2 regions of the Gordonia sp. NB41Y genome follow, and region 1 is predicted to be linked to the other one. Evidence: predicted binding sites of a transcription regulator. Region 1 holds the regulator's gene; the other holds the start of a gene.

Region 1 (15,392 bases):
GCGTGCAGATGGGTCCCGCCCGGCTCGGCGTGGACTCGTCGGTCACCATCGGGTCCGACCTCTACCGCGGCATCGCGGTGGACGTGGGCAACCCGCATCTGGCCTGTGTGGTCCCCGGCCTCGACGCCGATGCCCTGGCCGCGGTCGATTTCGGCACGGGCGTACAGATCGATTCCCAGGTGTTCCCGCACGGCACCAATGTCGAACTGCTCACCGTCCCCACCGAGGCCGACGGCCGCCTGCACGCCCGGATGCGGGTCTTCGAACGCGGTGTCGGCGAGACCCGCAGCTGCGGAACCGGGCTGGTCGCCGCGGCCGCCGCGGGCTTCGCCCACCGCGGGGAATCGACCGGTGAGATCACCATCGACGTGCCCGGCGGGCGCGTGCAGATCCAGATCCTGCCCGACGACGCGTGGCTGCGCGGGCCGTCGGCACTGGTCGCCGACGGACGCTTCCGACCCGGCTGGACCGCCACCGCGATCCCCGCCCCGGAGGTGACGGCCGGTGCCGTCGGGGACTAAATCAGGTGCTCGACGACGTTGATCCATGCGACCATGGAAGGCGTATGACGACATCAACTCATCTTTCGAACACCGACGGCCCCGACCGCGACGACGTCCGGAACCCGGACACCGCTGCGCATGACTCGTCCGATCCCGGCCGTTCAGACCCCATCGATCGAGATACCGCCCTGGCCGGTCTGCACGGGCTGACCACGCACCGGGCCGACGATCCGACCACCGGTGAACTCCAGCTCTCCGACCGTGCATCGCTGCAGCGTGTCGCGGGCCTGTCCACCGAGCTCACCGACGTCACCGAGGTCGAGTACCGACAGCTACGCCTCGAACGCGTGGTCCTGGTCGGCGTGTGGACCACCGGTACCTCCGCCCAGGCACACGCGGCCATGACCGAGCTGGCCGCCCTCGCCGAGACCGCGGGCTCGCAGGTCCTCGACGCGGTGATCCAGCGGCGCCAGACGCCGGACCCGGCCACCTACATCGGTTCGGGCAAGGCCGAGGAGCTGCACGACATCGTCGGCTCCACCGGCGCCGACACCGTGATCTGCGACGGTGAGCTCACCCCCGCACAGCTGACCGCCCTGGAGAAGGTGGTCAAGGTCAAGGTGATCGACCGGACCGCCCTGATCCTCGACATCTTCGCCCAGCACGCCACCTCCCGGGAGGGCAAGGCGCAGGTGTCGCTGGCGCAGATGGAGTACATGCTCCCGCGTCTGCGTGGCTGGGGTGAGTCGATGTCCCGGCAGGCCGGTGGTCGCGCCGGCAGCAACGGCGGTGTGGGCCTGCGTGGTCCGGGTGAGACCAAGATCGAGACCGATCGCCGTCGTATCCGCGAACGGATGGCCAAGCTGCGCCGCGAGATCCGAGAGATGAAGACCGCGCGGCTGACCAAGCGCGCGGCCCGTCATCGTGGGTCGGTGCCGCAGCTGACCGTCGCCGGATACACCAACGCCGGCAAGTCGAGCCTGGTCAACGCGATGACCGGCTCCGGTGTGCTGGTCCAGGATGCACTGTTCGCCACCCTGGACCCCACCACGCGCCGCGCCACCCTCGACGACGGCCGCGAGGTGGTCTTCACCGACACCGTGGGCTTCGTGCGGCATCTGCCCACCCAGCTCGTCGAGGCGTTCCGCTCGACTCTGGAAGAGGTGGTCGACGCCGATCTGCTGTTGCACGTCGTCGACGGCAGCGACCAGTTCCCGCTCGAACAGATCGCCGCGGTCCGCCAGGTGATCAACGAGGTGGTCGCCGAGGACGACGCCACCCCGCCACCGGAACTGCTGGTGATCAACAAGATCGACGCCGTCGACGCGCTGCGCATGGCCGAACTGCGGGCCGCGGTCCCCGGTGCGGTATTCGTCTCCGCCCGCACCGGCGAGGGACTGCCGGAGCTGTTCGAGCGCGTGCGTGACCACGTGCGCCGCTCCGACGTGGAGCTGACCCTCGCGGTGCCGTTCACCCGCGGCGACGTGATCTCCCGCATCCACCGCGAAGGGGAGGTGCTCTCGGCCGAACACGACGCCGACGGCAGCATCCTGCGCGTGCGGGTCCCCGAGGCGCTGGCCGGTGAACTCGCCGGCCTCGCCGTCGAGCCCGCCGCCACCTGAACCGAGGGTCCGGCGAAACCGCGCCGAACCCGCACCGACGACGAAGGCCGCCCATCCGGGAGAACCCGGGTGGGCGGCCTTCGCGTCTCGGCCGGCCGCGCGTCCGCTACTCGGCGTCGAGATCCTTGGCGACCAGCTCGGCGATGGTCGCCAGGACCTCCGCGTCGTCGGCGCTGACCACGATGTTGGTGCCCTTCTCGGCGCCCAGGGTCATGATCATCAGCGCGGAGCCCGCATCCACGGGTTCTCCGCCCTCGAGCGAGAGGGTGACGGGGACGGCTGCGCCGGCAGCGGCGTCGGCGATGATGGTGGCGGGACGGGCGTGCAGACCGACGGCCGATCCGACGGCAACGGTGGTGCTGGGCATGGTTTCTGACTCCTCGGGTGGAAGGGATCGAGCGAATTGACGGTGATGGTTCGGGGCGGGTGATCGATCAGGCCGGCACCGCCTCGAGATCCGGGGCGGACACCGCAGCACGAGTGTGACCGAACTGCTTGGCCGCGATCACGCACACCGCCGACAAGAGTGTGCCCGCCGCCAGGGCGACGAGGAACCACCACCAGGCGTTCATCGCGAAGAACACGAAGATGCCGCCGTGCGGTGCCCGCAGCTCGACGCCGAAGGCCATGATCAGGGCGCCGGACAGGGCGCCACCGGCCATCATCGACGGGATCACGCGGAAGGGGTCGGTCGCGGCGAACGGGATGGCGCCCTCGGAGATGAACGATGCGCCCAACAGCCATGCGGCCTTGCCGTTCTCCCGTTCCGGCTCACTGAACAGTCGCGGCCGCAGCACGGTGGAGGCCAGGGCGAGGGCGAGCGGCGGGACCATACCCGCGCACATCACCGCGGCCATGATCTCGTACTGCGCGGCTCCGGCGGTGGCGGTGTCGGCGATGCCGGCGGTCGCGAACAGGTAGGCGGTCTTGTTGACCGGTCCGCCGAGGTCGAAGCACATCATCAGGCCGAGCACGATACCCAGGACGATCGCCGACCCGCCGCTCATGCTGTTGAGGCCGGAAGTCATCTGCTCGGTGATCCATGCCAGCGGCTTGCCGAGGAACATGAACAGCACCGCGCCGATGATCATCGAACCGAACAGCGGGATGATCACCACAGGCTGCAGGCCACGTGCCCACTGCGGCAACGGGATTCGAGAGATCCACAGGCACACGACACCGGCCAGCAGGCCGCCGATCAGGGCGCCGATGAAGCTCGCGCCGACGGCCAGCGAGACCAGGCCGGCGACGAATCCGGGTGCGATACCGGGACGGTCGGCGATCGCGAAGGAGATGTATCCGGCGAGTACCGGGACCGCGAGTCCGAGGGCGAGGTTGCCGATCGCGAAACTCACCGCACCCAGATACTGGCCCAGTCCGCCCGGCGGCAGATCCCAGAGACTGCTGTGCAGTGCGTAGTAGGTGGCATCGCTCATCGACGAGTCGACGACGCTGTTGGCGATCTCGTATCCGGCGAGCAGGAAGCCCAGGGCCATCAGCAGACCGCCGGCCGCGACGAACGGGATCATGTAGCTGACACCGGTCATCAGGGCCTGCTGGGTGCGCTTGCCCAGGCCGGGTTCACCCGACCCGGTGGCCTGCCCGTCCGCCTCGTCACCGTCGCCACCGCGGACGACGGCCGCATGCGGGTTGCCGGCTGCGGCGACCGCCTCGGCGATCATGGTGTCGGGCTCGTTGATCGCACGCTTGACGCCCGAGGCGATCACCGGCTTGCCGTGGAAGCGGGCCTTGCCCTTGACGCCCACGTCGGTGGCGAAGATGACCGCATCGGCGCCGGCGATCACGTCGGAGGTGAACGGGGTGGTGCCCGACGAGCCCTGCGGCTCCACGTGGAAGTCCACCCCGGCGCGTTCGGCGGCGTAGCGCAGGGCGTCGGCGGCCATGTAGGTGTGTGCGATACCGGTGGGGCAGGCGGTGATCGCGACGATCGACAGGCGCTTGTCGGCGGCCGGCGCGTCCGAGGTGGCGGGTGCGGTGGCCGCAGCCGGGGCGGACTCGACCGGTGCCGCCGGGGCGGCGGCTGCGGGCTCGGCTGCGGGCTTGGCTGCGGGAGCCGCCGGGGAGATGGCCTCCTCGACCAGGGCGACGATGTCGGCGTCGGTCTTCGCCGCCCGCAGTGCGGTGACGAAGTCGGGGCGGACGAGCGCGCGGGCCAGTGAGCTGAGCAGCTTCATGTGCTCGGATGCGCCGCCCTCGGGTGCGGCGATCAGGAAGACCAGATCGGCGGGGCCGTCGGGAGCGTCGAAGTTCACCGGTGCCGACAGCCGGGCCATCGCCAGGCTCGCCTGCGTCACCGAGGCGACCCGCGCATGAGGGATGGCGATGCCGCCGGGGAGGCCGGTGGCCGACTTGGCCTCCCGGGCCAGGGCGGCGTCGGCGAGCTCGCGGACGTCGGTGGTGCGTCCGGCGGCGCCGAGCTGTTCGGCGAGGTGGGTGATCACCGACGACGGGTCGGGACCCGCGTCGACGTCGAGGCTCACCGTGGCGGCGGTGATGATCGGTTCGGACATCGGTTTTCCTTACTCCGGGGAGAGACCCGTGGGGGTCGGGATTGTCGGGACGGGTGAGCCGGCCTGCACCGGGGACGTGGACAGGGCGGTCACCGGGATGTGTGCGAGGTCGAGATGTTCGGGCCGGGGCGCCTGCGTGCCGGGCAGGGCGGTGGCCGCCGCGCCGTAGGCGACCGCCGATCGCAACCGGCCGGGTTCGTCGTCGCCGCGTGTCGCCGCGATCAGATAGCCGGCGAGCGAGGAGTCGCCGGCACCGACGGTGCTGCGCGGCACGATGGGCGGAGGTGAGGCGAACCAGCTGCCGCCGGTGGTGGTCAGGATCGCGCCGGTGGCCCCGAGCGTGGCGAGCACGCTGCCGCCGATCCGTTCGGCCATCGTCTGGGATGCGGCCACGATGGGGCCGAGGTCGCCGGCGGCGAGGGCCGCCCGCAGCACCGCCGGGTCGAGACCGCATGCCTCGGCGAGCTCGGTCTCGTTGGGCTTGATCAGGTCGACCGGGCCGGCGACGGCCGCCGTCAGCGGCGCCCCGGAGGTGTCGATCGCGACGCGGCACCCCAGTGGCGCAAGGGAATCGGCGAGGGTGCGATACCAGTCGTCGGGGACCCCGGCCGGCAGTGAGCCGCACAGCGCCACCCAGGCGGCGTCGGCGGCACGATCGAGCAGCAGGCCGGTGAGCGCGTCGACGGCGTCGGCGTCCAGCGCGGGCCCGGGCGCGTTGATCTTGGTGGTGGTGCCGTCGGCCTCGGCGATCGTGATGTTGGTACGGACGTCGCCGGAGACCCCGACGGCATCGATCTCGAGTCCGACGCCCTGCAGGGCGGTCAGCAGCGGATCGCCGTCGTGGGCCGGGAGGATGGCCCGGGTCGGCATCTCACTCGCGGCGATCACGCGCGAGACGTTGATGCCCTTGCCGCCGGGTTCGTTGCGGACACCGACGGCGCGCTGCACCTCGCCGCGTGCCAGCGGTGCGGCGAGTTCGAGGGTGCGGTCGAGGCTCGGATGTGCGGTGAGGGTGAGGATCATGCGATCACGACCTCGATGCCGTGGGCGGCCAGCACCGCCGAGAACGCCGCGTCGATCCCGGCGTCGGTGACCAGGACGTCGATCTCGTCGAGGTCGGCGAAGGAGATGAAGTCCTCCCGGCCGATCTTCGAGGAGTCGGCGAGGACCACCACCTGCCGTGCGGCCCGGACCATCGCGGACTTGACCGCGGCCTCCTCCGGATCGGGGGTGGACAGTCCCAGACCTTCGCTGAGGCCGTTGGCGCCGATGAACGCGACCGACGCCCGGATGCGTTCGAGCCGCGACACCGCCTCGGCGCCCACCGCCGCCTGGGTCACGCCGCGGACCCGGCCGCCGATCAGCTGCAGGGTGCAGTCGGGGAGCGCGGTCATCACCGCCGACACCGGGATGCTGTTGGTCACCAGCGTCAGTCGGCGCTGCGGCGGGACGCGTAGCGCCACCTGATAGGTGGTGGTGCCGGCGTCGACGATCACCGAACCGCCGTCGGGCGGCAGGAACCGGACGGCGGCCTGGCCGATCGCGGCCTTCTCCGCCGAGCTGGCGGACGCACGCTCGGCGACGCCCTGTTCGTCGCCGATCTGGGCGAGGTCGGGGCGGACGGCACCGCCGTGCACCCGGGTGAGATGTCCGCCGCGCTCCAGGATCGCCAGATCCCGACGCACGGTCTCGCCGGTGACGTCGAACTGTTCGGCGAGGTCGCTGACCGACGCCCGACCTTGCGTGCTCACCTTTTCGGCGATCGCCCGCTGTCGCTCTTCCGCGTACACGTTGCTCCGATCGAGTGACGCCACTCACCAGCGATGTGGATATAAGTGGCTATCAATGTTGATATATCTGTGTTTACGCCTGAACGTATTGACAAGTCAAGCTTTTCTTGTAACTTCGATCACAAGACAAGTGCAGAGTGAAAGGGCACGGTCGTGAATCAGCTGAAGGACGAGGTGGCGATGGAGTCGCTACAGGGCACCCCGGTGGTCGGCGGTATCGCATACGGGCCGGTGATCCGGGCCGGAGAGCGAATCGGCGCCGCCGGCGATCTCGAGACCCGCACCGAGGTCGACGAGGCAGACCGTGACGCCGAGCAGGCCCGGTTCACCGCCGCCGCGGCGGCGGTCGCCGCCCGCCTGCGCGATCGCGCCTCCCATGCATCGGGCGCAGCCGCCGAGGTCCTGATCGCCACGGCCGGCCTCGCCGAGGATCGCGGCTGGACCGGGGCGGTGGCCAAGCGCATCGCCGACGGCGCGCCCGCGGCACTCGCCGCGACCGGGGCCACCGCCCAGTTCGCGGAGATGTTCACCGCGCTCGGCGGCGTGATGGCCGAGCGTGTCACCGACCTCGAGGACGTTCGTGACCGGGTGATCGCCGAGGTCCTGGGACTCCCGGAACCCGGTGTCCCGGTACCGGAGTCGCCGTCGGTGCTCTTCGCCGACGACCTCGCACCCGCCGACACCGCCGGACTCGACCCGGCGCTGGTGACCGCCTTGGTCACGCGGCTGGGCGGACCCACCAGCCACACCGCGATCATCGCCCGCCAGCTCGGCATCCCCTGTGTGGTCGCGGTGGCCGGACTCGACGCGGTGGCCGCAGGCACCACCGTGCTGGTCGACGGCACCGCCGGCAGCGTGGAGATCGACCCGGAGCCGACGGCTGCCCGGGCGGCGGTGGCCGAGAGCCGCCGGCAGGCCGAGGTCGTCGCCGCGTGGTCGGGACCGGGCCGCACGGCCGACGGTCACGAGGTGGCCGTGCTCGCCAACGTGGCCGACGGCGTCTCCGCGCGCGCCGCGACCGGATACCCGGTCGAGGGCATCGGCCTGTTCCGCACCGAGCTGACCTTCCTCGACCGCGCCGACGAGCCGACGGTCGACGAGCAGGTGGTGCTCTATCGCGAGGTGATCGACGCGTTCCCGGGCGGCAAGGTGGTGATCCGCACGCTCGACGCCGGCTCGGACAAGCCGCTGCGCTTCGTCGACCACGGCGCCGAGGCGAACCCTGCGCTGGGTATCCGCGGAAACCGGCTGACCGCAACCCATCCCGAGATCCGGACGAATCAGCTCGACGCGATCGCCCGGGCCGCCGAGGAGTCCGGTGCCACCGCGCGGGTGATGGCACCGATGATCGCCGGACCGGCCGAGGCCGCAGACTTCGCCGCCGAGGTGCGGTCACGAGGGATGATCGCGGGGGTGATGATCGAGATCCCGTCCGCGGCGATCCTGGCATCGGCGGTGCTCGCCGAGGTGGACTTCGTCTCGATCGGGACCAACGATCTGACCCAGTACACGATGGCCGCCGACCGTATGTCGGCCGAGCTGGCCGAGCTCACCGATCCGTGGCAGCCGGCGGTGTTGCACCTGATCGAGGGTGTGGCCCGGGCCGGTGCCGACGCCGGAAAGCCCGTCGGGGTGTGTGGCGAGGCGGCCGCGGATCCGCTGCTCGCCTGCGTCCTGGTGGGGATGGGGGTGAGCTCGTTGTCGAGTGCCCCCGTCGCGGCGGCGGCCGTCGGCGCACGCCTCGGACAGGTGTCGCTGGCGCAGTGCCGTGATGCGGCCCGGGCGGCCCTGGCGACCTCGGAGGCGGCCGCCGCGCGGGCGGCGGCAGCGGCGGTCCTGGCCGGCTGAGCACGCCCTCGCCCGGCACCGTACCGGCGAGAACCGCTGTGTGAGAACGACTTCAGAAGAACTGTCCTCAGGGATGCGATTCCTGAGGGCAGTTCTCGTCGAGGTGGGTTCGCCGGGTGTCAGACCCGACGCATCACGGTGACGACCTTGCCGAGGATGACGGCGGTGTTGCCCGGGATCGGGTCGAAGAGCTCGTTGTGCGGCATCAGCCACACCTGGCCGTTGCCGCGCTTGAAGGTCTTGACGGTGGCCTCGCCGTCGATCATCGCGGCGACGATGTCGCCGTTGTCGGCCACGTTCTGCTGACGGACCACCACCCAGTCGCCGTCGCAGATCGCGGCGTCGATCATGGACTCGCCGACCACCTTGAGCATGAACAGCGATCCGTCGCCGACCAGCTCGCGCGGCAGCGGGAAGACATCCTCCACGGCCTGCTCGGCGAGGATCGGTCCGCCGGCGGCGATCCGGCCGAGCACCGGCACGAATGCCGGGGTCGGCAGACCGGCTGCGGCCGGGTCGTCGGAGGGATTCGGGTCGATCTGGTTGTCCTGCACGTTGACCGCACGCGGGCGATTGGCGTCGCGCTTGAGCAGTCCCTTGCGTTCGAGGGTGCGCAACTGGTGGGCCACCGACGAGGTCGAGTTGAGACCCACCGCATCACCGATCTCGCGGATGCTCGGCGGATAGCCGCGCTCGCGGACCGATCGGCGGATCACCTCGAGCACCTCGCGCTGACGCTGGGTCAGCGTGGCCTCGATGACCACCGGGTCGATCGCATCCGGGTTCGCCGCTGCTCGCGACGATCCCGCCCTCGACGACCCGGCCTTCGACTTCGCGCCCGACGACCCGGCCGCGCGCCGCGTCTTGTCACTCATCGCGTACGTGTCCTTTCCGTGCCGCCCCGCGTCGGCATCTTCTGTGATCGAGGTTATCCCACGTTCCCGACAACCTCAAACACCTGTTCGACGTGTTTCCACGACATTTGTCGGAGCCCCGTGATAGAACTTCGAACAACAGTTCATCGAACGCGTGATCGAGAAACGGGAGGCTCTCTCTCATGCACACAACCCTGATATCGGACCGTCCGGCGGCGGCAGCGGCCCCGTCGGCCACCCGTCCGTCCGGCACCCCCACGCCCCGACCTGCGGCGGGAGCCCGCGGCGCCGATCGGCACCCGGGGGGCCGGCGCCCCGGCGGTCGCGGTGCGGGCCGGCATCCGGCCGAGGCCGATGCCATGCGCGTCGGGCTCGAACACCGCGGTCTCGCCGAACACCGCGGTCGGATCGAACACCGCGGTCTCGCCGAACACCGCGGTCGGATCGAGCACCCGGGCGTCGAGCGGCGCGTCACGACCGCGGCCCGCAGCCGCGGTCGGGTGGTGGCGGGGCGCGGGAGTACCGAACGTGTGGGCGGCGGACGTGTGGGTGCCGGACGTGGCGGTGCCGGTCGTGTGGGCCCTGGCCGGGTGGCCTGTGCCGATGCGGTGGTGGTCCCGGTGCGCGGGACCGCGGTGTCGTCGGTCCATCGTCGGCGTCGCACCACCGCGGTCGCGGTCATGACCGGTGTCGCACTGGCGATGCTGGTGTGGATCGTCGCGATCGTCGGCTCGGACTATCAGCGCGCCACCGTCCCGTCCCCGGTCTCCACCCAGGTGGTGCACGTGCGGGCGGGGGAGTCGCTCGGGTCGATCGCCGCCCGGGTGGCCCCGGACATGCCGAGCCGGGTGGTGATCGACGAGATCGTCGAGCTCAACGACATGGCGGGCAGCGGCCTGCAGGTCGGGCAAGCACTGCTGACGCCGCGCTACCGCTGACCGGTGGGACGGTATTGTCTTTGTATGCGCTGCCCGTTCTGCAGAAACGAAGACACCAAGGTCATCGACTCGCGTGTCGCCGACGAGGGGCAGGCGATCCGTAGACGGAGGTCGTGCAGTTCCTGTGGTCGCCGCTTCTCCACCGTGGAGACCGCCGTGCTCGCCGTGGTGAAACGCAATGGCGTCACCGAACCGTTCAGCCGGGAGAAGGTCATGCGCGGTGTGCGCCGGGCCTGCCAGGGACGCCACGTCGACGAGGACGATCTCGCCCAGCTCGCCCAGCAGGTCGAGGAGGCGGTCCGCGCCTCCGGTGCCGCCGAGATCCCCAGCAACGAGGTCGGTCTGGCCATCCTCAAACCCCTGCGCGACCTCGACGAGGTCGCCTACCTGCGCTTCGCGTCGGTCTACCGGTCGTTCGACTCGCTGGAGGACTTCCAGCGCGAGATCGACGACCTGCGCGACGAGCACTCCCGGCACGGGGAGGCCGTCGGCGTCAACGGGGCCGTCTCAGCCGAGACGGTCAAGGGTTCGTAGCGCGCGCTTCTCCGACACCGGATATCGCGTGCCCAGCCGCTGGGCGAACAACCCCACCCGTAGTTCCTCGACCATCCAGTGGGCCTGTTCGTTGACCCGGTCGCGGCGGGGTGCGGGGACCTGGTCGAGGCGCTGATTCCATCGTGCGATCACCCGGTCGACGCTGGCCATCGCGTCGTGATCGCGCGTCGCGGATCCGGGCAACTGCTCCAGTCGCGACCGTGCCGCGGCCAGATATCGGGGCAGATCCTCGAGATGGGTGCGCGGCGTGGCCAGCACGAATCCGTCGAAGATCAGGTTCTCCAGCTGTTCGGCGACATCGTCGGCCGGGACCTGCCCGGAGTGGGTGTCCATCTCGCGACGCAGTGGCGCCACCTCCCGAAGCGCATCGACGGCCAGCCGCAGATAGTCCGGGGCGGCCGCGATCACCTGCGACCGCAAGCCCGACACGAGTTTCTCGAATGCCGCCGGGTCGCGCACCGCGAGAGCCGCATCCGCCGGCACGAGATCGCGGATGGCCCGTCGGGTGCAGTCGGCGAACAGCTGCGCCGATTCACGATAGGGGTTCTGGCTCAACGCGAGTCGGCCTGCCGGATCGAGCCCCGACGACGCCTTGGCGCTCAGCGGCGCGATCGCGGCGTCGAGCAGGACGATCACCGCGGGCAGATGCAGGCGTGCCGCCTCGTCGGACGATGCCGCCGTGGTGACCTCCACCCCGTCGGGACTGCCCGGATCGCCGACGACCCGCAGCGTCGGATAGCGGGTCAGTTGCTGTCCGGCGACACGGACGGTCTCACTGGCGGCGAGTGTGCCGATCCCGTCGGCGGTCCACCGCGTGTGCCGGGCGGTCGACGAGGTGGCGGCCGGAGACGCTGTGGCACCGCTCAATTCGGCCAGCGAGTCGGCCCGCGCGGTGATCTTCCCGGCCGGGTCGGCGAGGGCGAAATGCATCCGCAGGTGCGCCGGGATGCGGTCGGTGTCGAAGTCCTCGGGCCGGACCCGGTGCCGGGTGATCTCGGCGAGCTCACGGGCCAGACCGCGCGTCAGGGGCTCCGAGCGCGGCTTGAGGCGGGAGAGGGCCAATGACGCGAAGCGCTGCGCCGGTGCCATCGTCTTGCGCAGCTGCTTGGGCAGAGTCTTGACCAGCTCGGTGGCCAGCTCCTCGCGCATCCCCGGAACCAGCCAGTCGAAGCCGGCATTGCGGATGTGGGGCAGCAGCGGAGCCGGGATGACCACCGTGACACCGTCGTCGGCGGCGCCCGGCTCGAACCGGTAACGCAGCTCCAGCCGGGTGTCGCCCTGTGCCCAGATGCCGGGGTAGTCGGTGTCGGCGACGGCGATGTCGGCCGCCACGTCCTCGGGGGTGAGGTCGAGCAGCTCCGGGGTGGCCCGGCGGGCGGTCTTCCACCACGAGTCGAAATGCCGGGCCGAGGTCACCTCGGCCGGCACCCGCTGATCGTAGAATTCGAACAGCTGGTCCTCGGAGATCACGACGTCGCGTCGCCGTGCGCGGTGCTCGACGTCGGCGGCCTCCTCGAGGAGTGCTCGATTCCGTTGGAAGAAGGCGTGATCGGTGTGCCAGTCACCCTCGACGAGCGCATGGCGCAGGAAGAGGTCGCGTGCGGTCACCGGGTCGACGGGCCCGTAGTCGACGCGCCGTTTGGCGACCAGTGGCACGCCGTAGAGGGTCACCCGCTCGTAGGCCATCGCCGCGCCGCGCTTGTTCGACCAGTGCGGCTCGCTGTAGGTGCGTTTGACCAGATCGCCGGCCAGGCGCTCGGCCCACAGCGGATCGATCGAGGCCACGGTGTGCGCGAACAGCCGTGAGGTCTCGATGATCTCGGCGGCCATCATGAACGCCGGCGGCTTCTTCGACAGCGGGGAGCCGGGGAAGATCAGCAGTGTGGTGTTGCGGGCGCCGGTGAACTCGCGGCCCTCGGTGTTGCGGGCGGCGATGTTGCCGAGCAGACCGGCCAGGATCGCCCGGTGGATGGCATCGGGATTCTGCTCGGTCTCGGGGATCCCCCACCCGAGATCGTCGACGATGCCACGCAACTGCCGGTGCAGGTCCTGCCATTCCCGGATACGCAGATAGTGCAGGAACTCGCGCTCGCAGGTGCGACGGAACTGATTGCCCGACAACTGTTTGCGCTGCTCGGTCAGGTGGCGCCACAGTGCCAGGTAGCCGAGGAAGTCCGAGCCGGGCACCACGAACCGGCGGTGCGAGGCGTCGGCGGCCTCCCGGTGTTCGGCCGGCCGTTCCCGCACATCCGGGATCGACAGTGCCGCCGCGATCACCAGCACGTGGTCGAGGCAGCCTTCCTCGTGGGCGCCGACCAGCATGCGGGCGATCCGCGGGTCCACCGGGATGCGGGCCATCGAACGGCCCACCTTGGTCAGCCGAGGACCCCGCGACTCCTCGCCGGTGTCCGTGCCGTCCCGGGTGCTCCGGTCGTCTCCCGATCTCTTGCCGTCCTCCGGGCCCTTGCCGTCTCCCGTGCCCTTGTCGTCTCCCGGGGTCTTCCCGGCCGGGACGATCGCGCCGAGTTCGGTGAGCACCGCCATGCCGTCGCGCACCGAGCGTGCGTCCGGCGGCTGGACGAAGGGGAATTCCGCGACGTCGCCGAGCCGCAGCGATGCCATCTGCAGGATCACCGATGCGAGGTTGGCGCGCAGGATCTCCGGGTCGGTGAACGCGGGCCGGGAATCGAAGTCGGTCTCGGAGTACAGCCGGATGCAGACGCCGGGGGCGACACGGCCGCAGCGGCCGGCACGCTGACGCGCACTGGCCTGCGACACCGGTTCCACCGGCAGGCGCAGCACCTTGGTGCGGGTGGCGTAGCGGGAGATGCGGGCGGTGCCCGAGTCGATCACGTACCGGATGCCCGGCACCGTCAGCGAGGTCTCGGCGACGTTGGTGGACAACACGATCCGACGGCCATCCGACGGTGCGAAGACCTTGTGCTGGTCGGCGATGGACAGGCGCGCGTACAGCGGCACCACCTCGGCCCCGGCGGCGACACGGCGCGACAACGTGGCCGCCGCCTCGCGGATGTCACGCTCGGTGGGCAGGAACACCAGGATGTCGCCGCGTCCGTGGGCTCCCCACAGCTCGCCGATCGCGGCGTCGATGCCCTGGAACAGGTCGAGGTCGGCGTGCTCGCCACCGCCCTCTTCGCTGCCCGAGTCGGCGCCGTCGCGCAACGACAGCGGGCGGTACCGGACCTCCACCGGGTAGGTCCGGCCGGACACCTCGAGCACCGGGACCTGGGTGGTCGCGGTGGTGAAATGCCGTGCGAACCGGTCGGGTTCGATGGTCGCCGAGGTGATGATCACCTTGAGGTCGGGACGCCGCGGCAGCAGCCGGTGCAGATAGCCGAGGATGAAGTCGATGTTCAGGCTGCGCTCGTGCGCCTCGTCGATGATGAGCGTGTCGTAGTGGCGCAGCATCGGATCCGAGGCGATCTCGCGCAGCAGGATGCCGTCGGTCATCACCTTGACCAGGGTGTCGGCGCCGGAGCGGTCGCTGAACCGGACGGAGTAGCCGATCGCGTCACCGATGTCGGTGTGGGTCTCCTCGGCGATCCGGCGGGCCACCGAACTGGCCGCGATCCGACGCGGCTGCGTGTGGCCGATCGCGCCGCGCACGCCGCGCCCGAGTTCGAGGCAGATCTTGGGCAGCTGGGTGGTCTTGCCCGACCCGGTCTCGCCGGCGATCACGACGACCTGGTGGGCGGCGATGGCCGCGGCGATCTCCTCGCGGGCGTCGGAGACGGGCAGCTCCGGCGGGAACTCCAGGACCGGCACCGCGGCGCGGCGGGCGGCGATCCGCTTCTCCGCGGCGGTCACCGCGCGTTCGAGACCGGCGATCTTGTCGGCGGCGGGGGAGCGGCCGAGCTTGTCCAGCCGCCGACGCAGGGTGTGTTCGTCGGCGAGGGTCACGGTGCCGATGCGGTCGCGAAGACCCCGCCGGTCGAACGGTGTGCGTCGGGTATGCGGTGCGGGGTCCTGGTGATTCGGGACCCCGCGATCCGGTTCGGTTCCTGCTGATCCCATGATGGTGTCCAGGATATGGGACCGGGTGGTCCCGGCCCCGCGTCGCCCGGCGGGCCCCGGCATGATGGAGCCATGGCTGGTTCGCTGTGGCATGGGTTCGCGGATATGGGTGCGGTGTCGTCGACGGGACCGTGCGTCCTGACATACGGCAAGGGCACCCGCGTCTGGGACGTCGAGGGCAATGAGTATCTGGATGCGACCGCGGGTCTGTGGTTCGCCAACGTCGGTCACGGGCGCAACGAGATCGGCGACGCGGTGGCGACGCAGCTCGGGCGGCTGGCGCACTACTCGGGGTTCGGTGATCTGACCGCCGATGTGACCGATGCGCTCGCCGACCGTCTCGCGGGATTCGCGCCGGTACCCGGCTCCAAGATCTTCTTCACCTCCGGCGGCAGCGACTCGGTGGACACCGCCGCCAAGCTCGCCCGCCGCTACTGGGTGGAGCGCGGGCGCCCCGAGAAAACGCTGCTCGTGGGGCGCACCAAGGCCTATCACGGCATGCACGTGGCCGGGACATCCCTCGCCGGGATCCCGGTCAACCACGAGGGCTACGGCGAACTCATGCACGACACCCAGACCGTCGACTGGGACGACGCCAAGAGTCTGCTCGGGCTGATCGAGCGGGTCGGTGCCGACCGCGTCGCGGCCTTCTTCTGTGAGCCGATCATCGGTGCCGGCGGGGTCTATCTGCCCCC
Region 2 (15,392 bases), 2.0 Mb from region 1:
GGGGATCGTGGGGGATCGGCGGCGGCGCGGGGGTGGGTACCCGGATGTCGGGCGGACCGGATCAGAGATCCGGGAGCGAATCGAAAAGTGATCCGGCGGAATCGTTCTCGCCGAGATCTGGATCGAGTCCGTGGGTGTGGCCGGTGATGTCGGAGTGGTCCGTGACGTCGGGGCCGGGCTGATCGGGGACGGCGTGATCGAAACCGGGCTGGTCGAAGCCCGGCTGGTCGAAACCGGGCTGGTCGAAACCGGGGTGATCGAATGCCGGCTGGTCGAAGCCGGGTGGGTCGAACGGGGGAGTGCCTGGATCGTCCCCGACGGGGGGATCGACGCCGACGGGTGGTGTGGCGCCGACGGGTGGTGCGGCGCCGAAGGGTGGTGCGGCGCCGAAGGGTACCGACGAACCGTCGGTGTGCACTGCGCCCGAACCGTCGGTGTGCAGCGCATCCGGGTCGTGGGGGGTGATCGGCATGGAGACGTCGTCGAGGGCGTCGAAGGCGTGTGCCACACCGCTTCCCGCCCAGATGTCGGTGGCCGGTGCCGCGGCGGCCCCCGGGGGCGGCGCACTGCCCGTGGCCATCGGGAGCAGGCTCTCGATGTCGGCGACGGACACGCCGTGGAGGTCGGCGTCGGCGATGGCCTGTTCCGGGTGGTCGGCGAAGGCTGCGGCGGCCGCGGGGTCGTGTGCCAGCGCCATCACGAACTGCAGCAATGCATTGGCGGGCACGGTCTCTCCCCTCTCGGCTCAGGTCACGCGTGCGCTTCACGCGGGCCGAGTGCCGGCGTCGGAGTGTGTCGGCGACGTCGTCTCCAGTCCGAGGGTAGTCCGGCGACCGACCCCCGATCACGGGTATCGGCCCGAACCCCGGATGCTGTCCACTAGGGGCCTGTGCCTAGTACGCTTTCGGTATGCGTAGGGGATCCCCGGTCCGCCGAACGCCGCACCCGCAGTGTTCGCGATGGGGGATGTGCGGGGAACCCCCAAGGGATTCGAGTAGTTCGCTACTCGCGCATCCGGCGCCGGGGGCGCCTTCACTCGATTCAGGTCGCCGGACGGGACCGATCATCGATCGCGTCGGGACGGCCACGGGCCGGTTCCACGGGAGCGCCGACCCGCCATCACGGTCCGGGGTGTGAGGCCCCGGAACGGTTCAGCACGAAAAGAGACGGATCGATGGTCGCGACAGCCCTTGGGGTCTCACTGGGGACGCGCAACCTGCGTGCGTGTACCTTCCCGCCGCCGGTCGAGGTGGTCACCCGACATTCGGCGGTACTCACCTCGATACCCAATCAGAAGCCCGAAGTCGGTACACCAGAAGAGAATCCGAGATCCAGCCGCGGTGGTGTGACGCTCGCCGGGTTCGTCGAACGGGTCGGCGACCCGGTCCCGCTGACCGCGCCGGACGGATCCGCGCACCGGCCGGAGGCGGTCACGGCGACCGCGGTGGCGAGCGTGATGCGAACCCTGGCCCCACAGTTCCGGCAGTCCCCACCGGTCGTCGTCGGATATCCCGCACACTGGACCGCGCAGGCCGTCGACGCCCTCCGCGGTGCACTGCCCGAGGCGGGGGTGCGGGCCGATGCCCATCTCGAGTCGGATCTCACGTGCGCACTCGCACAGCTGGGGACCCTCGCCGACATGCCGCGCACCGGGCTGCTGGCCGTGGTCGATGCCGGTGCGTCGGGAACGTCGGTCGCGGTGGCCGACCCGGCGACGGGCTCCGTCCTCGGCGACGTCGTTCGCGTCGACGAGCCGAGCGGGGACGATCTCGACCATGCGGTGATGCGGTTCGTGCTGTCGGAGGTCATCGACGATCCGACGGTCTTGTCCAACCCGGATGCCAATCTCACCGCGGCGTTGACCGGTCTGCGCCGACGCTGCCGGGCGGCCAAGGAGGAACTCTCACGCGCCACCGTCGCCATGGTCGACGTCGACCTGCCGGTCTACCGCGGCGACGTCCGGATCACCCGAACCGAGTTCGAGGATCTGCTCGGCGACCCGCTGTCGCGGCTGGGACCGGCCATCCGGGAGGCGCTCGACCGGGCCGGGCGGGCGACCACCGACCTCACCGCGATCGCGGCGATCGGCGGCGGTGCGTCGATCGGCCTGCTCACGCAGCAACTGTCCGGTGAATTCCATCTGCCCGTGCTCACCGAGCGTGATCCGGCGTCGACCGTGGCCCGCGGTGCCGCTCGGATCGCCGGGCGTTCGGCGCCGCCGATGCCCGCACCCCGCGGTTCGGCCGACACCCCGGTGCGCGGGGCCCCCGACACCGCGTCGGGGCGCGGCATGGCCGGTGCGGCGGGAGTGGCGGGTGCGGCCGCCGGTGGCCTCGCCGGTGCGGCCGGGGCGCGGGCGTCGGTACCCGAGTCGCCGCACAGCAGTGCCATCCCGGTGCAGCCGCACAGCAGTGCCATCCCGGTACAGCCGCGCAGCAGTGCCCTCCCGGTACAGCCGCGCAGCGGCGCGATACCGGCCCCGGGCACGGGACACCGCCCGCCGCCGACCCCGCCACCTGCCGACCGGGCTGCGCATGCCGAGGGCGGACCGCCCGTCGGCAACGGCCCACGGCGTCCGGTGCTCAGCTTCACCGACACCCACGACGGTGGCGGCGACGACGCTGCCGAGGCGGACACCGGTGGCGGACACCGACGGCGTGCCCTCATCGTGGCGGGGACGGCGATAGTGCTGGCACTGTCGGCCGGGACGGTGTGGGCGGTGACCCACGACGACGGCGGCGGGTCCACACCGCCGGCCACCGTGACCACGACCACCGAGGCGAGCACGACGACCACGGAGACGACACCCGCGGCCACCGCCCCCGAGGTGGGTGAGGAACCGCAGGTCGGCAACCAGCAGGTCCCCACCGAGACCGCCACCCACACCACCGAGCCGTCGGAGACCGAGCCGAGCGTGAGTGTCACCACGGAGCCGCCCCCGGTCATCACCGAACCGATCCCGACCGGTGGCGCCGGCGGTGGTGCGACCACCGCGGCGCCGAATCCCGGTGCCGAATAGTGCCGGTCATGTTGACCGAGCAGGGTGCCGAACTGTTGTCGGTGCTGTCGGAGGACCCGGGACGGCCTCGTGCCCTCGCCGTTCTCGGCGTGGCCGGCTCGGGGAAGAGTTCGCTGCTGTCGCAGGTCCGAAAGGCGTTGCGCGAGGCGGGTCTACGCGTCGCCACGCACACCCGCGTGCCCGTCGGGGACTGTGACGCCCTCGTCGTCGACGATCTGGATCTGCTCACCGAACCCGAGCTGCGGACCGTTGCGGGCATCGTCGACGGTGGTGCGCATGTCGTGGTGGCGGCCACCCGCCCCACCCGGCACTCGGCCGCGCTGCGACCCGTACTCGCCGCCCTGACCCGGGAGTATCCACCGATCCGGTTGGCGCCGTTGACGTCTGCGGAGATCGAGGCGGAGCTGTCGGCGGAGGTCGGCATCACCGACCGTCGGGTGGCCGCGACGCTGCACACGCGGACCGCGGGCCGGCAGTGTCTGGTGGCGGCGGCGGTGGCGGCCCTGCGTGCCGGAATCGATGTGCAGGGGCTGGAGGCGGTGACGGGCAACGAGATCCGCGAGCGCCTCTACGAGATGGACCCGGCGGAGGTCGCGGTGCTGGCGCTGGCGACGCTCGACGTCCCGATCGGGGCCACCGAGGTCTGCGCGACCCTGGGCGTCGACGCCGGACGTGCCGCCGAACTGCTGGATGCCGCGCGCTGTTCCGGATTCGCCGGCGGCCCGGAAGCCTTTGTCGCCGAGGTGCACCGGCAGGTGATCGCGGTTCTCGGGCGGACCCGCGTGCGTGACATCGAGGTGGCCTTGCGAGATCTGCTGGCCGGTGCGGGTGGTGTCTCGGACCGGCTGGCCGCGCAGTTGTCCTCCGACGGCGTGGACCGGTCGGTGGACAGCCGCCTCGAGGGAGTGCGGCTTCAGGTGCTGGCCGGCGATCTGCGCAGCGCCACCGAGACCATCGATGCGCTCTGGGGGCGGATGGACCGGGCACAGAGCGCGCGCTCGGTGGAGGTGGCGTCGGTGATCGCGATCGTGCGTGGCGACGCACCGCGCGCGGCACGGCTGTATGCCTGGCTGGCCGACGCCGCCGACGGCGGGTCACCGATGCCGGCGGGCGGGTGTTCCCGGATCTGGGCGATCGTCGATGCCACCGCGGGCGATGCGCGACGCATCCGCGGGCTCGGCGACGGTGCCGACGGTCAGGTCGTCACACCCAGGCTGGCCGCACAGGTGGAGGCGATGACCGCCCGGGGGCTCGCCGAGTCGTTCGCGAGAACCGATGCCGCCGCACTGCACACGCTGATCTGTGCCGCCGCACTGGAGCGGGACTGCTCGGCTACCCGGCTGTGTGCCGACACCGCTGCGGCCACCGCAGCACTCCTCGCCCTGCATCGCGGCCAGGCGTCGAGGGCACGGACGGTGCTGACGCGGACACCCGCCGACGCACTGCCGCCGATACACCGGCTGCGCCGTCGGATCCTGCTGGCGTGGGTCACCCTGTTCGAGGGAGACGTCGCCGCGGCGGCGCGAGAGGTCGAGGCGGTGGCACGCGAGACCACCGGTCAGGCACACACCGGACAGCGTGACATTCTCACCGTCGCCGCACTGCGCGTCGCGGTGGCGCGGCGCAAGGGCGATGCCGGGACGCTGCGGGCGGCGTGGGATGCGGCGATCGATCCGCTCGGCGAGTACACCCCCGACCTGTTCGGGCTGTTGTTCGTCGGCGAATTGTGGGTCGCCGCGGCGCAACTCGGGAAGCTCGACGAGATGACGCCGACTGTCGAGCGGATCACCGCCGTGCTCGCCGGGATCGGCGACGCACCACAGTGGTCGGCGGCGGTGCACTGGTACGGGGTGCACGCGGCGATCGCCGGTCGAGCACCGAACGATCTGGTTCCCCACGCACGCGCACTGGCCGAGGCGGGGCGGGCCGACCCACAGGCCGCGGTGCTGGCGCGGGCCGGCCGGGTGTGGGTCAACGTGCTCGGTGGGGAGGTCGACCCGGACCAGGTGGAGGAGGCCGCACGGACCCTCGACGAGTTCGGGTACACCTGGGACGGGGCACGCCTGGCCGGGCAGGCCGCCCTGATCGCCGACGATCCGCGAGTGGGGGCGGCGATGCTGCAGGTGGCGCGCTCCCTGCGCACCTATCGGCAGCCGGTCGCCGCCGACGACGCGGAAGCCGAACGGAAGTCGTCGGTGGCCGTCCTCAGCGAGCGTGAGCGTGAGGTGGCGACGCTGTTGCTGTCGGGGATCACCTACAAGGGAATCGGCGAGCGGCTGTTCATCTCCGCCAAGACCGTCGAGCACCATGTGGCCCGAATCCGTCAGCGCATCGGTGCGCAGAGCCGGGCGGAGATGCTGGCGATGCTCCGTGCGATGAAGCTCGGGGACGAGTTGAGTGCATGAGCGGGCGGCTTCCCGACAGATTCGCGGAGGTTACTCGGACAGACGAAACGGGACCGATACCGCGCGGGGTTATGCGGTACCGATCCCGTTTCTGATCGGCCCACTCGTCGTGGGCCGATCCTCCTGTGAGAGGTCTGATCAGGCGCCCTGACCGGCCTCGATCTCGAGGGTGATGGTGATCTTGTCGCCCACCACGACGCCGCCGCCCTCGAGCGGCATCTCGATGTCGATGCCGAAGTCCTTGCGGCTGAGTACAGTGCTCGCCTCGAAGCCGGCGACCGGGCCGTTGCCCATGCCGGGGTTGACGCCGTTGAACTCGAGCTGCAGGTCGACCGACTTGGTCACGCCGTGCAGGGTGAAGTCGCCGGTGAGGACGTAGTCGTCACCCTTCGGGGTCACTGCGGTGGAGACGAAGGTGGCGGTCGGGAACTGCTCGGCGTCGAAGAAGTCTGCCGAGCGGATGTGGGCATCGCGCTGGTCGTTGCCGGTGGTGATCGAGCGGACGTCGATCTCGGCCTGCACCGACGGGGTGCCGTCCTCGGCGATGGTGATGGTGCCGCTGAAGGTGTCGAACTTGCCGCGGACCTTGCTGACCATCAGGTGCTTGACGGAGAAGGCGACGGCCGAGTGGACCGGGTCGATGGTCCAGGTGCCGGCTGCGATCGGTGCGGTGACGGTGGGGGTGCTCATGGGGTGCTCCTACGCTCTGCGGATTTCTGCTGAGGTCTGGTGGGCCGCTCCTCGACCCATCACCACTATAAGCGGACTGCGGTCCGATTTCATTCCCGGATCGGGAGAATTTTTTTCGAAGTTCTCATGACCAGGCGAAAACCGGCTGCTCGAATCCGTCGACGCGGGTGTCCCGGCCCCGCAGGACCACCTCGGCGAACTGGTAGAGGATGGCTCCGGTGGGGGCGTGGACCAGCGAGGTGCGCCCGCTCGGCGAGGTGTCGGCCGGATCGCGACGTACGCCGGGGATCGGCATCTGGATCACCGGCCGCGGCGACTCGGGGATGGAGATGAAGCGCGGTTCGGCCAGTAGGTGCTCGAAGCGGATGAAGTACCACTCCGACACCTCGTCGGGGTTGGGGGTGGGTTCGGGGGCCCGTCCGGCCCAGCACACGACCGGCGTGATCACATAGCCCGAGCGGGTGGCGTAGTCGTCGAGGCGGCCCAGCACGGTGTCGGCGTCGAGCCGGACACCCATCTCCTCGTGCAGTTCGCGCAGTGCCGCGTCGATCTGGTTCTCCCCGGGATCGAGGCGTCCGCCGGGCAGGGCGAACTGTGCCGCATGACGCCGCATCCCCATCGGTCGGCGCAGCAGCCAGATGCCCTGTTGGTCGTCCTGCTCGACGATCACGAGAGTGACGGCGGCGGCGGTGCCGCTCGTCGATGCCGCGCGGCGATCGAAGGTGGTGAGGCGTTCGGTGGCGACGCTGCGTTCGAGGCGGACCATGTCCACCAGTTCACCACGGCGGCCCGACACGTGGGTGGTCACCGCCGCCAGGTGGGGTTCGTGCGCTATGTCGTCGATATCCGATATTGGTGGAATCGATTGCAGAGCAACATGATCCGAGAAGTGCATACTCGAGGGATGAGCTCGACTCCGCCGCCGCTCGACCTCGGGTCGGTGCCGACCTCCTGGCAGGTCGACGTGGTGACGGTTCCGGTGGTCCTCCTCGCCGTCGGGGCCTATCTGGTCTGTCTGCGGCGTTCGGGGCTGCCCTGGGCGCGGGCCGTTCCCGGTGTCGCCGGTGGGGTGGTGTGGCTGGTGTCGGCGTGCAGCTTCATCGGCGTCTACTCCGACACCCTGTTCTGGGTGCGGGCCCTGCAGGTGGTCCTGCTGCTGCTCGTGGTGCCGTTCTGTCTCGCCCTGGCGATGCCGCTGACGGTGATACGCGCCGCGCTGGGGCCGCGAGGGCAGGAGCGGGTGGATGCCGCCCTCGGCACGCGGTTCGCCCGGGTGTCGGCGTCGCCGGTGGTGACCTCGGCGGGAGTGATCGTGACGCCGTGGCTGATCTACCTCACCGGGTGGTATCCGGCGATGCTGCGGTCCGACGTGCTCGACGTCCTGACGCGGCTGCTGCTCGTGCTCTGTGGGCTCGGCTACTTCTACGCTCGCCTCCAGCTCGATCCGGTGCCGCGTCGGCATGCGCAGTCGCTGACCCTGCTGCTCTCGCTCGCGGAGACCATCGGCGGCGGCGTGCTCGGCGTCGTGCTGTGGCAGGGGCCGATCGTGGCGGCGTCGTACTACGAGTCCCTCCACCGCACCTGGGGACCGTCGATCCGCACGGACCAGACCATCGGGGCGGGCATCCTGTGGATTCTGGGCGATGTGATCGGGCTGCCGTTCCTGCTCGTCGTGTTCTCGCGGTTCCGGGCGGAGGAACGTCTCGTGGAGGAGGTGGTCGACGCCCGTGCGGAGGAATCGGCCCGGGATTCCGACGAGCAGGCCCCGACGCTGTGGTGGCAGGAGCATCCGGAGTTGCGGGAGCGGTTCCGGTGAGCGTCCGCCGCGTTCGGAAACCGGTGGCGACCCGTACCTCGCCGAGCACGGCGGGTGGCCACCGATCGTCGGTGTGCACAGTGCGAATCCGGTGGGCGTGGAGTGGATCACCGGAATGGTGACGCGGTACGGCCCGGGGATCACCCGCGCAACTGTGGCGCGACGCTCCCGGCTGGTGGCCAGGGCCGGGATCGAACCGGCGACCTTCCGCTTTTCAGGCGGACGCTCGTACCAACTGAGCTACCTGGCCGGACGACATCGGTCCGATGCGCTGATGCGCACCGGACCGACGCCGAGATGGCGACCCTGACGGGACTCGAACCCGCGACCTCCGCCGTGACAGGGCGGCGCGCTAACCAACTGCGCCACAGGGCCATATTCTGTTGTCCGAACTCGTGAGAGTTCAGGCGTACCCCCTACGGGATTTGAACCCGCGTTACCGCCTTGAGAGGGCGGCGTCCTAGGCCGCTAGACGAAGGGGGCCTGGTCTCACACGCGGAAGCTATCCGCATGGGAGCTGCACTAGCGTAGGACACATTCGGCCCAAAAAGTAAATCGCCTGGTCAGAGGGATGGAACCGGGGCTTCGGCGGCGTCTTGGGTCGCGTGTGCGGTCTCGCGCTCCACCAGGTGGTACGAGATCACCGCGAGGGTCAGCGCACCGATCGTCAGGCCGACGATCGCCCCGAAACCGTCGGTCGCGAAGTCGACGAGGGCGTTGGTGAAGGTGTAGACGATCGCCCCGATCCGCAGTGATCGCAGCGGCCACGCCGCGGTGGTGCGGTTGCGTGCGATCATGGCCGGCAGCGCCAGTGGAAGGGTCAGTGCGCCGCTGAGGAACAGGATCCATCCGGTGGTGTCGTCGGTGCCGAGTTCCAGGGTGATGTTCAGTTCGGCGAGGCGCTCGGGATCGAGCGTCCACTGCAGGATGCCGACGATCACCGCGACCGCCGATCCGGCCACCAGCAGCCAGCCGCTGAGGGTGAGCAGTTTGGGGCTGCGGCACACGCCGGGGATCGCCCGGATGCATCGCTCACGGAGCTGCAACAGACGGTCGGGGGTGTCGGGTGCGGCGTCCACCAGTGCACGGATGTGCGCGACGATCTCGGCGTCGGCATCGGTTTCGCCTGTGTAGGTGAGTAATCGGAGGGCCGCCGCACGTCTGCGCGGGGTGAGTCCATTCGTGAGTCCGTCGGCGGCGATGGCCGCGGCATTGGCCAATGCCTCTGCGGCAGAGGGCTTCCGAAGATCTCGAACCGCTCTGCCGATCACCAGGATCAGTAGGACGAGAACATACATGATCTCCGCGGCCGGGCCGTAGAAATAGTCGTTGTCCTTGGTGACGAATTTGCCCACCTCGTCCAGGAACAGTCCGAATCCGATGCCGCCCAACAAGATCGTCACGGCTCGGGCCGTCGGTCCGAGGAACATCCAGCCGGCCACCAGGGCCAGCATCATCAGTGCACCGCCCCACAGCGCATGTGCGATGTGCAGGGTGCCGCCGCCGACCTGTGGATAGCCGGTGGCCGCCAGATATCCGCGAGTGACCAGGATCGTGGCGACGGCGAAGATCAGGAACCATTCGACCGCCGATGTCCCGTTGACGGTGCGGGTGACGGCGGGGGTACGGCTCGCGGGCATGACTGAAGTATTGCCGCGTTGCCGGAATTGTCCACAGGGGTCGGGGAAATTCGGTGACGACGGAGTATTGTCGGTGGCCTCGTGTACCGTGATCTGTAATCGAACAACAGTTCTTTACTGCAGGTCACAAGCACTCTGGGGGAGGTGATCAGATGACGAACACACCCACGACATCACTGTCGTTCACCGATTCCCGCTGGCCGCAATTGCCACTCGACAATGCCGATCTATTGGGTGGGGTCGACCCGAAAACACCCGAACAATCCTCCACCAACGACCTACTGATCGGGTTACGCGAGATCGATCGAGGGCGGTCGTTCCTCGCCTGGTCGACCTATCGGTCGGTGATGGAACTCATCGGCCGCCACGTCGACGCCGACCGCGGTGTGGCCGGGGCACCATCGGGGTTCGTCGACCTGGCCAAGAAGATCTCCCGAGTGCGTGGCATCACCCAACGCGCCGCCGAACTCCTCATGGACGAATCCATCGCCGTTCTCCACCACCTCCCCCACGTGGCGGAAGTATTGCGGGACGGTTGGATCACCCCCGAGTTGATGAAGGTGGTGGTATCGCGGACCGCGCTGGTCCACGGTCGCGAATCGGCACCCAAGGTCGACGCCGAGATCGCCGAGCTGATCCGCCGACGCCGACGACTGTGGTCGAAGAAGACCATCACCGACATGACCGACCGAGTCGTGTTCCGCCACGACCGTGACGCCGTCCGTGAAGCCCGGGAACGATGCCTGGACAAACGGGGTGTGTGGACCTCGTTCAGCACTGACGGGACCGGGGAGATCACCGGCACCATGGCCGCCGACCGGGTCGAACTGTGTGGTCTCGTGATCGGTGCCCTCGCGAACACGGTGTGCCCACATGATGGGCGATCCTCGCAGAACCGGAAATCCGATGCCATGTTCGCTCTACTGTCGGGGACCCAGTTCGAGTGTGAATGCGGGCGGGAGGACTGCCCGGCCGAGATCCCCGAGGCCGGGTCGATCCCGAAGGTGCAGTACGTGATCCACCTGTTGGCCAACGAGGCCACCGTCGCCGACCTCGACACCGTCACCGGCCGACCCCAACCCCGACCCGCACCTGCCACACCCGAACCTGAGCCGGAAGTACACAGCGGCAACAGTTCCGAGACTCCGCTCGATCTCGGCGCCCCGGCGACCGGTGCCACCGAGCGGCCCGACGACACTGCTACACCCGACGACACTCCCACACCTGACGACACCCGTCGGTCGGCCCGCCTCGAGCGTGACGCGGCGGCCGAGGCGGTCGAGGCGGTCGAGTCGGAACCGGCCGGTATCGACACGCCCGCGAATCCGGTTGTCACACCGGATGTTGCGTCCACTGGTTCCTCGGATCTACCCGCCGGTGCGGCACCGGGGTATCTGTTCGGCAAGGGTGTGATCGCCCCGGAATTCGTGCGGGACCTCGCCTCCCACCCGAACGCCCGGTTCACGCGGCTCGTCCCCCGGGGTGTGCGGCCCGAGGATGTGGTGTTGCCGCCGACCCTGCCTTCGGATCCGTACCGGCCGTCCGCCGCCCTCGACGAGTACGTGCGTCTGTCCTATGGCACGTGTGCCGATGTGGCGTGTACTCGGAGCTCATTCGATGCCGATCTCGATCATGTCACCGAATACGACCACCACAATCCGGCGGCGGGTGGGCAGACCACCCCGATCGGGTTGAATCCGAAGTGCCGGTTCGACCATCTCCACAAAACACACTCCGAGTGGGTCGATGATCAACACCGCGACCCCCACACCGGCCGGTTGATCATCGAATACACCACCCCGGAAGGGTTGATCCTGCCCGGACCGGCGGAAACCATGGAAGATTTCTTCCCCGGCCTACGCCGCTACCGCTTCGACGACCCACCACAAGCCCCACCCACCCCACCAGGACCGCCGGGTACGCCCGGACCGCCGGGTACGCACCGCAAACCGGATGGGGAACGAATCCTGGACCGGGAATCCACACTGGCCCGCAAACATCGCCGTCGACGACTCGAGCGGCAACGCAACCGTGCCCGCAACCAGACACCCGCCACCCAGACACCCGCCACCCAGACGGACTCGCCCGACCCGCCCTTCTGAGGGCGGTCACCTCCGGTCGTAACCCGGATACGAAAAAACCCACCGTTTCCGGTGGGTGATCTCTTGGTGGCCAGGGCCGGGATCGAACCGGCGACCTTCCGCTTTTCAGGCGGACGCTCGTACCAACTGAGCTACCTGGCCGAACGGTGCCGGTCATGAACCGAAACCTTGGCGACCCTGACGGGACTCGAACCCGCGACCTCCGCCGTGACAGGGCGGCGCGCTAACCAACTGCGCCACAGGGCCATATTCATTTATGTCCGAACTCGTGAGAGTTCAGGCGTACCCCCTACGGGATTCGAACCCGCGCTACCGCCTTGAAAGGGCGGCGTCCTAGGCCGCTAGACGAAGGGGGCCGGTTCTCCGGTCGGAGGCGCTCCGTTGGGAGCTGAATCAGATTAGGACACCGCGCGACAAAAACACAAATCGGCAGGTCAGGCATGCATTTTGGCCAATCCGACATACCGGGGGTGGGGGTTGCGTGACCGCGCCGACGGTCGGGGTAAACTCTGTTCGGCTCCGCTCCGGCGGGGCCTGCCTGCCCCTATAGCTCAGTTGGTAGAGCTACGGACTTTTAATCCGCAGGTCCCAGGTTCGAGCCCTGGTGGGGGCACCACGATCCATCGGCATCGCCGTCGGTCATCGACGGCCATGCACCGTCGACCACGTCGTAACTGCCGTTATGGGCGTCCGTGGTCGCGGTGAGGTCAGAAGCTCTCAGGAAGTGGCGCTACGGTGGCGCCGGCCGGGCAGGTGATGTCCGGCCGTGGTCATGTCATCTCCTGAAGGGAACTCGATGTCCGCGAACAGTCACCGACTCGGGGACGAACCGTCCCGCCGCAAGCGGGCACTCGGTCCTGTGATGCGGAAGCTGTTCGGCGGTGTCCCGCTGTTTCTCACCGTGGTGCTGGTGGGCGTCATCGCCGGTAGTGTCACCTTCCTCGCGGTCGGTCCGGACAAGCATTCGTCCGCCGCGGACCCGTCGACAGAGCAGATCGAGTCGGCCCGCGAGTCGGTGGCGTCGGCCAAGATGATGTTCGGACTGATGACGTCGGCCCTCGGGAGTGCCACCGGCAGCATCAAGAGCATCTCGGAGGGGGCCGACAGTGTCTTCGACGCCGTCGACACCGCCCACACCGCGTCCGGTCAGATCGTGTCGGCATTCGATGCCGCACCCGGCACCTCCGGCGCCGGTGGCGATGTGCGCAGCATGACCGTCGCGATGTCCAACGGCCTCGGCGACCTGCAGTCGCTGGCCTCCACCGCCGGGCAGCTCGATTCGCTGATCAGCCCCGTCATCACCTTCCTGCAGAAGAACAAGGTTCCCGGCAGCGGCGAGTTGCTCACCAACCTGACCGCGCTGCAGTCGTCGTCGCGGGAGATCTCGAGTCAGCTCGGGAACCTCGACGACCTCAAGAAGGAGATGAAGACGCTCGGCGACGCCGTCGACGAGGCGAGTGGGCACCTCGACGAGGGGGTGGCCCAGGCGCAGCAGGCCGCCCAGCAGCTGAACACCGGACTGGGGCAACTCGCATCGGCCCGCGGCGACACCGTCGCCGCCGCGAACTCGGTCAGCAAGGGCGTCGGCCAGCTCACGACGGTGCTCAACTCGATCTCCAACAACCTCGAATCGGCCGACGACAACCTCACCCCGGCCGGGGAGCAGGGCGTTCTCGCGGCGCCCGTCGTGCAGGTCGACAACTCCGACCGCACGGCGACGGCACTGCTCGTCGGTGGCGGGTCGGCGCTTCTGGTCATGATCCTGATGCTCGTCGTCGGCCGCGTCCTGCGACGGGACGGCCGGCAGCCGGGCGATGAGACCCCCGACGACGAGATCGCCGGCGATGCGACCCCCGATTCCGACGACGCCCCGGAGACCGAGGAGTTCACCGCACTCCCTCGGTGACCGCGTTCGGTATGACCAGAGGGCGATCGGCCCTGGTGTGACCCTGCTCATTCGGTACGCTTTGCAGTGATATCGACGGCAGGGAAGGCGCATGAGGCCAGCACGCAATACCGGTGTGGCTCCGGCGTCGGATGGCGGAACCCGATGGACTCGGGCCCGGCGGCGCTACGCCGCGCGGGTCTGGGGCGTCGACGGGGAGCCCGGCGCGCGGGAGTGGGCGGGGCTCGGTGCTGCCGATCGCGGTCGACTGGCCCGGCGCGCCATGGCGGTGGCCGTCGCATCCATCGTGATCAGCAACGCCCTGATCGGCCTGGAGACCTTCCTGCTGGTGCAGCTGTCCTACAACGGCGGCCAGCTCACCGTCGAGGGAACCATCGGCGCCCCGAACTTCCCCGACATCGTCACCGCCGTCGTCGTCTGCATCGTCGTCAACGTGGTGCTCGGGGTGGTGATGCTCCGGCCCCAGGTCCGGTGGTTCGAGCTCGGATCGCCCGCCGATCATGCCAGGCGTGTTGCGGTGCAACATATTCCGGGTCTACAGGTGGTCGGCACCATGATCGCCTGGGCGGCCGCGGTGCTCAGCTACGTCATCCTGTCGGCGCGCGATCTCACCACGAGCACCCTGCTGGGCGTCACCGTCGCATTCACCCTCGCGGGGACGTCCTGCGCGTGCCTGACCTATCTGTTCGCCGAGCGGGCGTCGCGACCGCTGATGATGGTGGCCCTCGCCGACGATCCCGCGTCGACCATCGTGCACAGTGTGCGCGGGCGGATGCTGGCGGTGTGGGCGGTCAGTTCGGCCGTGCCGATGATCGGTCTGGTCATCCTCAACACGGGCCGTCACCTCGATCTGCTGCCCCGGGTCACCGGCTCGGTGGACTGGGCGGCACTGGTCCTCGCCGTGGTCGGGCTGGCGTCGGGCGCGCGTGTGGTGGTGCTGGTGGGGCAGTCGCTCAGTGACCCGCTCACCGAACTACGGACGGCCGTGGAGAAGGTGCGCGCCGGAGACTTCGAGGCCCATGTCGACGTGTACGACTCGTCCGAGATCGGCGTGCTGCAGCACGGCTTCAACGAGATGGTGACCGGCCTCGACGAGCGTGAACGCATGCGTGAACTGTTCGCCCGCCACGTCGGCGACACCGTCGCCGAGCTCGCCATCGAGAAGGGGATGGGCCTGCACGGCACCAACGCCGAGGTGGGGGTGCTGCTCGTCGACATCATCGGGTCGACGACGATCGCCCAGGAACGCCGTCCCGAGGACACCGCGGCCCTGCTCAACGAGTTCTTCGAGATCGTCGCCCAGGTGGTCGACCAGCACGCGGGATTCGTCAACAAATTCGAGGGTGACGCGGCGCTCGCGGTGTTCGGGGCGCCGGTCAAGATCGACAACCCGGCCGGCGCCGCACTCGCCGCGGCACGTGAACTCGCCCGCGCGCTCACCGAGGCCCTCGACGTCCAGTGGGGCATCGGCGTGTCGTTCGGGGTGGCCTTCGCCGGCAACATCGGCGCCGAGCGGCGCTACGAGTACACCGTGATCGGCGACCCGGTCAACGAGTGTGCGCGGCTCTCGGAGATGGCCAAGACCAGCCGGGTGTCGGTGCTCGCCAGCGGGGCCGCGATCGCCGACGCCGCCGACGAGGCGGGCGAATGGGCGCTGCTGGGGGAGCGGGTGATGCGGGGCCGGGCCGAGCCGACCGCGATCTACGGGCCCGAGGCGCTGGTGCCGCGCGGCCCGGCATCGGTGGGCGAGATGCTCACCGGGCTGTTGCGCCCGGCACGCTGGCTCGGCACCGCGGGCGTACTGAAGTCGGACT

The links. The regulator LexA, encoded in region 1, represses DNA repair genes until DNA is damaged. The targets are predictions, from matches to a motif close to CGAACANNTGTTCG.
Region 2: the regulator LexA is predicted to act here: its motif matches at 9,671-9,684, upstream of Q9K23_RS18445 (DUF222 domain-containing protein).

What each region holds. Positions count from the first base shown of each region.
Region 1 is NZ_CP132196.1:500,153-515,544, reverse strand. Features, by position in the region: gene dapF (diaminopimelate epimerase) at 1-521, shown strand, start outside; gene hflX (GTPase HflX) at 566-2,125, shown strand; gene Q9K23_RS02130 (HPr family phosphocarrier protein) at 2,232-2,492, opposite strand; gene Q9K23_RS02125 (fructose-specific PTS transporter subunit EIIC) at 2,560-4,656, opposite strand; gene Q9K23_RS02120 (hexose kinase) at 4,666-5,679, opposite strand; gene Q9K23_RS02115 (DeoR/GlpR family DNA-binding transcription regulator) at 5,676-6,446, opposite strand; gene ptsP (phosphoenolpyruvate--protein phosphotransferase) at 6,627-8,294, shown strand; gene lexA (transcriptional repressor LexA) at 8,414-9,067, opposite strand; gene Q9K23_RS02100 (LysM peptidoglycan-binding domain-containing protein) at 9,352-10,107, shown strand; gene nrdR (transcriptional regulator NrdR) at 10,132-10,641, shown strand; gene hrpA (ATP-dependent RNA helicase HrpA) at 10,615-14,697, opposite strand; gene Q9K23_RS02085 (aminotransferase class III-fold pyridoxal phosphate-dependent enzyme) at 14,770-15,392, shown strand, end outside.
Region 2 is NZ_CP132196.1:4,242,587-4,257,978, forward strand. Features, by position in the region: gene Q9K23_RS18395 (IniB N-terminal domain-containing protein) at 62-727, opposite strand; gene Q9K23_RS18400 (Hsp70 family protein) at 1,175-3,019, shown strand; gene Q9K23_RS18405 (helix-turn-helix transcriptional regulator) at 3,028-5,424, shown strand; gene Q9K23_RS18410 (YceI family protein) at 5,563-6,114, opposite strand; gene Q9K23_RS18415 (CoA pyrophosphatase) at 6,239-6,880, opposite strand; gene Q9K23_RS18420 (cytochrome c oxidase assembly protein) at 7,019-7,930, shown strand; tRNA gene Q9K23_RS18425 (tRNA-Phe) at 8,104-8,180, opposite strand; tRNA gene Q9K23_RS18430 (tRNA-Asp) at 8,229-8,305, opposite strand; tRNA gene Q9K23_RS18435 (tRNA-Glu) at 8,341-8,413, opposite strand; gene Q9K23_RS18440 (hypothetical protein) at 8,494-9,570, opposite strand; gene Q9K23_RS18445 (DUF222 domain-containing protein) at 9,723-11,672, shown strand; tRNA gene Q9K23_RS18450 (tRNA-Phe) at 11,737-11,813, opposite strand; tRNA gene Q9K23_RS18455 (tRNA-Asp) at 11,842-11,918, opposite strand; tRNA gene Q9K23_RS18460 (tRNA-Glu) at 11,956-12,028, opposite strand; tRNA gene Q9K23_RS18465 (tRNA-Lys) at 12,213-12,288, shown strand; gene Q9K23_RS18470 (hypothetical protein) at 12,469-13,578, shown strand; gene Q9K23_RS18475 (adenylate/guanylate cyclase domain-containing protein) at 13,670-15,392, shown strand, end outside.